DNA from 2 places in the Eubacterium sp. AB3007 genome. Region 2 is predicted to be linked to the other one. Evidence: riboswitches for the same ligand, from Rfam matches in the RefSeq annotation. Region 2 holds a riboswitch; the other holds the start of a gene.
What was found. Region 2 has a riboswitch for S-adenosylmethionine ahead of P156_RS0110695 (N-formylglutamate amidohydrolase). Riboswitches for the same ligand answer to the same signal wherever they lie in the genome.
Positions count from the first base shown of each region.

Region 1: linked by a shared signal. The riboswitch ahead of metK (methionine adenosyltransferase) and the one ahead of P156_RS0110695 (N-formylglutamate amidohydrolase) in region 2 are both predicted to bind S-adenosylmethionine.

Region 1 is NZ_JIAD01000001.1:1,964,869-1,969,278, reverse strand. Features, by position in the region: gene P156_RS0109340 (ribose-phosphate pyrophosphokinase) at 74-1,195, opposite strand; gene metK (methionine adenosyltransferase) at 1,199-2,377, opposite strand; SAM riboswitch class I at 2,445-2,586, opposite strand; gene P156_RS0109330 (alanyl-tRNA editing protein) at 2,622-3,839, opposite strand; gene P156_RS0109325 (hypothetical protein) at 4,114-4,410, opposite strand, start outside.
Region 2 is NZ_JIAD01000001.1:2,269,539-2,273,948, reverse strand. Features, by position in the region: gene P156_RS0110705 (WYL domain-containing protein) at 1-705, opposite strand, end outside; gene P156_RS0110700 (WYL domain-containing protein) at 695-1,945, opposite strand; gene P156_RS0110695 (N-formylglutamate amidohydrolase) at 2,078-2,764, opposite strand; SAM riboswitch class I at 2,851-2,938, opposite strand; gene tsf (translation elongation factor Ts) at 3,400-4,314, opposite strand; gene rpsB (30S ribosomal protein S2) at 4,333-4,410, opposite strand, start outside.

The DNA of each region.
Region 1 (4,410 bases), 300 kb from region 2:
CATTTCTGTGTATGGCCTGGAAAAGTGGATATTTCGGCATCAAACCCGGCAGAATATCCATAAACCATATGTTTTATTTCTCCAGCAGTGCCTCTACCTTGTCTTTCGGATCGATGATGTTGCTGACGGAAACGTCATGATTGACAGCCGCGATCAGGTAGGCGGTGTACTTGGAACAATCCACCTCATGGAACCACTCACGCTCCTGCAGGTCTCTGGTCCGGTACGTCAGATTGGAGGCCAGCACACCCTTGATCATGCCGTCTGCATAGGCTTTGTCGAAGTCCTTCAGCCCACCGGTGAAGAGTCCGTAAGTAGCGTAACAGTAGATGTCTGCGGCACCGCGGCGTTTCAGTTCTCTCCCCACTTCCAGCATGGACTCGCCGGAGGAGATGATGTCATCGGTGATGAACACAGACTTCCCTTCCACGGAAGCGCCCAGGTACTCGTGAGCCACGATGGGATTGTGGCCGTTGACGATGGTTGTGTAGTCACGACGCTTGTAAAACATTCCCAGATCCACTCCCAGTACGGAAGAGTAGTACATGTTCCGGTGCATGGCTCCCTCGTCCGGAGAGACCATCATGAAATGGTCCTTGTCACAGACTATATCCGGAAAGTCCTTCTTCAGGGTCTTCAGCACCTGGTAATACGGCATGATGTTATCAAACCCCATCAGCGGCACCGCGTTCTGCACCATAGACTGGTGCGCATCAAAGCAATACAGGTTGGCTACGCCCATTGCCTGCAGTTCCTGAAGCATGCAGGCGGCATCCAGGGACTCCCGGAAGCTACGCTTGTGCTGACGTCCACCGTAGAGGATCGGCATGATGACACTGATGCGGTGCGCCTTCCCCCCCACCGCCTGGATGATCCTCTTCAGATCCTGATAATGATCATCTGGTGACATATGGTTGCTGTATCCGAACAGATCGTAGGTGCATCCGTAGTTGCCCACGTCCACAAATACGTATAGATCCCGTCCTCTGACGGTCTCGTTCAGAATCCCCTTGGCATCGCCAGAGGAAAATCGAGGGCATCCGCTGTCAACAATGAACGACTCCTGTGTGCCGGCCCATCCGCGCAAGTACTCGTCTACACGATCCACCAGTTCCTTGGCGCCCTCCGTTGCGACCAGACCGATCTGGCCCAGATGGCTCTCCGTCTTCAGTATTTCTTCAGGTTTAAAATGCATGCTTTATAACTCCTTCTTCAGTTCCTCTACCTTGTCAAGATGTTCCCATGTGAAGTCTACGTCGGTTCTTCCGAAGTGGCCGTAAGCTGCCGTCTTTCTGTAGATCGGGCGACGCAGGTCCAGATCCCGGATGATAGCTGCCGGGCGCAGGTCGAAATGACGGTTCACGATCTCAGCGATTTTGTCGTCGTCCATGACGCCTGTACCGAAGGTATCTACCATAACAGAAACAGGTTTCGCCACACCGATGGCATAGGCCAGCTGGATCTCCAGTTTGGTAGCAAAGCCCGCAGCTACCAGATTCTTTGCAACGTATCTGGCAGCGTATGTCGCAGAACGGTCTACCTTGGTTGGATCCTTCCCGGAGAAAGCGCCGCCGCCGTGGTGCGCATATCCACCGTAGGTGTCCACGATGATCTTGCGGCCGGTGAGTCCAGAATCCCCGTGAGGACCACCGATGACGAACCTTCCGGTGGGGTTCACAAAGTATTTCGTGTTCTCATCCAGAAGCTCCTGAGGAACGATCGGCCGAATCACGTACTCGATCATGTCTCTGCGGATCTGCTCCTGTGTGACATCGGGATCATGCTGTGTGGAGATCAGCACGGTATCCACACGCTTGACCTTGTCACCATCGTATTCCACTGTCACCTGGCTCTTGCCGTCCGGGCGCAGATAGCGCAGAGTGCCATCCTTCCGTACCTTGGCCAACTGATAGGTCAGCTTGTGTGCCAGCGCGATCGGCATCGGCATGTACTCCGGCGTCTCAGTGCAGGCGTAGCCGAACATCATACCCTGGTCACCGGCACCGATGGCCTCGATAGCGTCGTTCATACTGCCTTCCTTATGTTCCAGCGCGTCGTTGACACCCATAGCGATGTCACCGGACTGCTCGTCGATGGCGCTGAGTACGGCGCAGGTCTTGGCATCGAACCCGTATTCCGCATTGTTATACCCGATGTCATCGATGACTCCTCTGACCACCTTTGGGATGTCCACATAACAATTGGTACTGATCTCACCCATGACCATGGCATATCCCGTGGTCGTGGTGGTCTCGCATGCTACGCGGCCATTGGGATCCTGTTCCAGAATAGCGTCCAGAATCGCATCTGAGATCTGGTCGCACACCTTATCCGGATGCCCCTCGGTCACAGACTCGGATGTAAAAAGTCTCTTCATTTATTACCTCCTACTTGTGTAAAAAAACCTTCCCAATGGGAAGGCCGTCTCGTACGATTTACGATCTTCCTCATCTTTCAGGGCGCTGCGCGTCCTGTAGGATGTAGCACCTTGGCTCGCTGCGCCGCCGGATCCGCAGATCGCGTCTACCACAAAGCCAGGTTGCCGGGCGTCATAGGGCCTATTCCCTCAACCACTCTTAATAAGGATTTCTTATTCAATTATACCGTCTATACGTTGCTTGTCAACCCTGCTTAAGGGTCTTTTCCAAAAAATCCTCCAGACTGTCTTTGTCCGGGAAGAATGCCCGGGCCGAGTCCGGCCGTCCGCCGCCCTTCCCTCCGAAGGCTGCCGCGTGCTCCTTCACAAGCGCCCCACAGGCCGGTGTACCACCAGAGAGCAGCACCACCGTATTGACCGGTTCGCAGACCAGGGCGATGACGCCCGTGATCCTTCCCGCAAGCTTCTTGCCCAGGTTGAACAGATCATCCACAGAGAACTCCTGGTAGTGGGCTACCAGACCTGGTTCCATATGCGACGCCAGTCGCTCCGCCTCTTCCTCCAGCAACCGACTGCGCAGCGCTGCCAGTTCCGCATGGGTCTTCTCCGCTTTCTGCTCGAAGACCTCGAACTTCTGAAGAACGTCCTCCGTTCCCGCCGACAGTCTGGTGGACAGCTCGTACAGAGTGTCGAACTGCTGACGGTAATGCGCCAGAGCCCTGCCGCCTGCCTCAAAATAGATGCGGGACATCCCCTTGTTGGGCTCGATCTTGTAGATTTTCAGAAGCCCAACCTCACCGGTACGGGCAGGGTGGGTGCCACAGCAAGCCACGCAGTCCTCCGGATCCGCAGGGTCCCCTACCGTCACGATAGAGATATCCTCATCGAAAGCAAGCGGTTTGCGAAGAGGGTACTTCTCCGCCTCTGCTCTGGAGGCGAAATAGTCCACATGCACCGGTACATTGTCTGTGATCACCCGATTGGCATCGGCTTCCGCCGCCATAGCCATCTCCCAGGTGACCTTGTGGCAGTCTGCCTCTTCGTCGAAGGCAATGTCGATGGTAATGTAATCCTCCCCCATGTGGAAACCCTTGTTATGTCCGCCGAAGAGGCGATAGAAGGCCCCGGACAGGATGTGCTCCCCCAGGTGGCGCTGCATGTTATCAAATCGGTGGGACCAAAGTATCTCCATAGAAACATGAGCCCCCTCTGCAAGACCATCCGCAGCGCCCTGAAGCACGTGGATGATCTCCTCCCCCTCTTCATAGACATCGATCACGTCCCAGGACTGCTCTCCAACTGTCAGTGTCCCCCGATCGCAGCTCTGCCCTCCCCCGGTAGGAAAGAAGATCGTCTGATCGAGAATGACCCTGATCCTGTCTTTATCCTCGTAAAGTGATAATACATTTCCTTCTGCATTTTTCAAGTAAAAATCGCTCTGAAAAAGTCTGTTCGCCGTCATGTTTTCTCCGTTCTCCAAAATAATGCTTTGTTCTTCACAAAAATTGTGGATAACTACCTCTTGACAAATCTGAAATGGCGCTGATAATATTGCAATTTCAACATCTACGACCTTCCAAGTTATCAACACCTCAGCATGAATAAAATTGTATACGATTCTGAAAACCCCTGTGGAAAAACCCCATAATTGGCGAAATAATGGGAAGCGGGCCATGTTGAAAATCGTTTGCAAATCTGCGAACACCAGTTGACATAAAACCGGGCCACGATCCTTTTTATTCGATTTTTATGGCCTCCAGAAATTCCATGAAATCCTCGAATCGGCTATCAAGAAAACGCATCAGCACCGGCTCCAGAAACTGGAACGATCCCACATGATGCATGCGCCAGAATATCTCCGATGTATGCAGCGCGATCTCCAGCTTATGGATATTCCGCAGCGTCTGAGCACTGGCCAGCAACTGTCCGTTCCCCACATGGATCACACCCAACAGATCATCCTGCAGTTGATAAGAGCTTTTCTCCACATGACTGTTATCCGGCTGGTAGAGCATAAACGTTCGACCACCGTG
Region 2 (4,410 bases):
CATCCCGCGCTCAAGGGCATTCCGCTCATCGATCAGTTCCATAACGAGTTGCTTCTTCTCGTGTCCGGTCCCGACCGCTTCTGAAGGGTCAAAGGCATCAAGTAGAGTACACTTCCTGATCCTGGCTACGTTGATGGTATTATCACTCCTGTTTCCACTGATAATCAGGCGGAACTTATCGTCTTTCAGAGAGTATTCCAGTTTCAGCGGGATGCACACCCACTTATGGCTTTTTCCTTTGCCGCTCATGAACCTGATCTGAAGCTTCCGATGTTCGCGAAGTGCCTGCAGTACTATACGGAAATTCTCCACGTACTTCTCGTCCCTGTACGGATCGCCATCGGAGTATTGGTCGAAGTAGACGATCTCTCCCGGCTTATATAAAGGTTCTACATCCCCAAGACCATCTGCAGGCACGTCAAACAGACGGATCCTCGGATCCTCAAGCAAGGACTTCAGCCATCGTTTCTGCAGCGTGGTCAGCGGCATCTGCGGTTCATGTATCAGCGGCGTATCCAGATCTTCAGTCAGAAACGGCCACTCGCCGCTGTTAAGCGCGCCGGGGATGCTGAGGACGCTTTCTGCAAAGGCTTTACTGTCTGTGATCCGGTATATATCCTGTTGCGTCAACTCACCGTTGACCGCGTACTTCAGGATCTCGGCGACAGCATTGTAGTAGTTTCCGTAGATCTCGTTAAACAGCATCGCCCTCACCTCCATCCTTCAGATACATGTCATACATAGACTGCATATCATCGTAGAACACTTTCTCCACTTCGAGATTCGTGCAGCTCAGTTCCACGATGCGCCCGGTGAACGTACGAAGCCACGGAAGCATTTCAGATGCGTCATACACATCGATCACGAACCGATACTGGTTTTCGCCTGCCGGTTCAACATGCCCTTGCTTTCCCTCTCTTTCGAGTCTTTGGAGAATATGCTCCTCCTGCGGTTCAATGCGCAATGTCATTTCCAGATGATCCAGCTGCCTGCTTCTGCCGCTGGAGGTATTCCAAAGATGCGACGTGAATTCCTTCGCCGCTTCCAACAGTTCCGCCTTCTGAGGTGCAAAGGCACCCTTCTCGGCTGACTGGATCCTGTCGAGGCGGTACATGTTGAAATGCCTTCCCCCATCCTCTTTGCCGAGAAGATAGGCCCTGCCGTTCTCCGTGCTCATAGCAATCAGGAATGGAATGACCTCGTACTCATTGATTCTATTGTGTCTCTTACTGTCGACAGAAATGTTGACCGTGCAGTCATCCGTGATCGCATCAAACAACGTGCATACGATGTCGCTCTCCAGCGCATGCAGGATGTAATGATGCTTGTAGCAGAACAACTCCGCTTGCCTTTGCATTTTATCCAGCAGGAAGGATCCGATCACGCCGACCGGATCGATTTCCGAATAAAATGCCAGAGCTTCTTTCCAGCCGTCCAGGTTGACGTTGTCCTCGGCGATGCTGTACAGCATCTTTCTGCCGTCCTTCTCTGCCGTCAGGATCCCTGCTTCTGTATATTCCTTCAGCTTGTTTCTGACGGTGGACTCATCGAACACTTTCGGGTCGTCAAAAGCGGACATATACTCCTCATCGATCGTTTCTGTGATCTCGGACACGCCCAGTCTGACACCCGGTTGCAGAATGTCCAGGATGAAGAAGTTCAGAATGATGTCATTGGCAGTAAAGCTTTTGGCCTTGAACGCATTGTACAGAGGGTTGGCGTTAACCTCACCGCTGTCGACAGAAATAAAAGAGACCTTTCCAGAAGGTTCCTGCCGGAAAGACATGTAGTCGCCGAGCCAACTCTCGATGCGCCTGCGCTCATTGTCATAGCTGCGGGCACTCTTCTTATCGTATTCGTCTCTGGTCCTGAAGCCGTAGACGTAGAACTGGCGCATGTAGTCCCTTATTCTGTTGAAATTCTTGATTAATTCACTGTAAGCCATGACTCTATATTATATTTTCATATACCTTTTTTCGATTGTTTGTTGTAGTCTTACGAAAGATCCGTCTTCTCCAGAGAATCTCACAGATCCTTTTCCATACTTTTGTAGCTATCATATAACATCTCAATTCAATCACGGTCGCCTGAAAAGCGACTTCTTATTATTCAAAACCCGCTTATTGATTTCCAGCATAACTGATATGATTCCTGTATTCTTCTTTCCGTAGTATTGATTCGGAACCAGTGACCCCTGATATGGGTAATTCAGAGCAACTGTCAGCCCCAGGTTTCTGCAAAAGCAGCATATACTCTTCACAAGTTCTTCTGAATAGTAATCGGGCTCTGTCCCTATGCACACATCCGGGAAATCGGTCCACCCAAACAGGCGATTTACAGTCTCATCGCTGAAGGAATGTAGATCGATGATCAGACAGCGCTCATGCTCTTTCAGTATCTCTGTTGTCCTGCGATTCAATCTCGAGTGATGTCGGTCATAAATTGCTGACACCGATTTTCTGTGTTCTGTTGTAGGACAAAACATTTCTCTGCCCCTACTGTCACTGGTATAGATGAATCCCATACCATACGCTTCCATCGGCTCGCTGCCGTCACGGAACCGCTCCACATCACAATACAGTCTCGAATATGGAAATACGACTGTATTATTCGCAAAAGCAGGAGGAATCAGTTCTAAAACTCCGGTATCACACATGAAATGGTTCTCATCTTCCAGTTCTTCCTGCGAGATCAGCGCTGTCTTTCGGTACTCCTCCGGAATATACATGGACGCATGCGGCACATGTATCAGTATTGGTTTCATTCTGCTGTGCTCCCTTCTTTCATCCGCAAAGAGCACAACAACAGAAAAAGTCCCATCGCTGCGATAGGACTTTGCTTCAAAACTCGTCCCCATCGCTCAGGCATTAGCACCTTACCACTAAGGCAGGTTGCTGCACGGTCATCGGGCCTGTCCCTAACGTGCTCTTTATGGTCTAGTTAACTTGTTACTTAACTTATAGCATGTATGCCTGCATATGGCAAGGACCACTTTAACTATATGAAACTAATCGGAACATACTTACCGTCATTTCCCAGGAGCATCTCCTGTGACAACCTCTACTCTATAACACGAAATGATATGCGTCATATTTGCAAAAAATCCGAAAGAAGCAGGCGAAATTTTTTTCGGGATTTGACCCCGGGGTCAGAAGGCCAAAAAAAGACCAAAACCGGGGATAAGATACGATAATCTGCGATACGTTGCGGATACTATCCGGAAACGGTCACCGTCCCGCGGTGCCCGAAATCAAAGATTTCGACCGCTCTGGCGGCTGGCCTACCACGGCTCTGACTTCGCTCCGCTTGCCAGTCGCCGAGTTAGGACAAGCAAAAAGCCCTGGAAATGCAGTATTCCCAAGGCTTTCAAGGTTTCCCAAACGAAATTTCAGCAAATGATTACTTGTTCATCTGTGCAGCTACCTCAGCAGCGAAGTCCTCTTCCTTCTTCTCGATGCCTTCACCGACCTCGAAACGTACCATCTCAGTGACGGTCATGTCCTTGCCCAGTTCCTTGGCAACGTTAGCTACATACTCGCCGACGGTCAGATCGCTGTCCTTGACGAACTTCTGGTCTACCAGGCAGACATCCTTCAGGATAGCCTTGATCTTGCCAGGGATGATGCGATCCAGCAGCTCAGGTTTCTTGCCCTCGTTCAGCAGCTGCTGCTTGGCGATCTCGGTCTCGTTAGCCAGCCATGCCTGATCCACCTCGGTCTCGTTGACGAACTTCGGGCTCATGGATGCCACCTGCATGGCTACATCCTTCGCAGCTACGTTGATCTCGTCAGCTGCAGCGTCGGTCTTGATGCCGACGATAACGCCGATGAGTCCACCGTTGTGCATATAACCGGTGTACACAGTGCCCTCGGTGTTCAGCTTCTGGATGCGGCGGATGTTCATGTTCTCACCGATCTTGGCGATCTTGGCAGTCAGAGCCTCCTGCACGGTACCCTCACCGAAGAAATCCATCGCCATGAATGCGTCCATATCTTCACTTTCAACTTCCAGAGCCTTCTCAGCGAGTTTCTCTACGAATTCAATAAACTCTGGGTTCTTAGCCACAAAGTCTGTCTCGGAGTTGACCTCGACAATAGCGGCTTCCTTATGATCCTCGGAGAAAGCCAGACGAACCAACCCCTCTGCGGCGATTCTATCTGCCTTCTTGGCTGCCTTGGACAGCCCCTTCTCACGAAGCACGTCGATCGCCTTGTCGATGTCGCCGTCCGTCTCCATCAGTGCCTTCTTGCAGTCCATCATACCGGCACCGGTCTTATCTCTTAATTCCTTTACTAATTTTGCAGTTACTGCCATGGTTCCTGTTCCTTTCAATTACTCTTCTGTGCTCTCTGCAGCGACTTCCTCGATGTCAGTAGGAGCCTCTGCTACTGCCTGCTCCTCCATCTCATC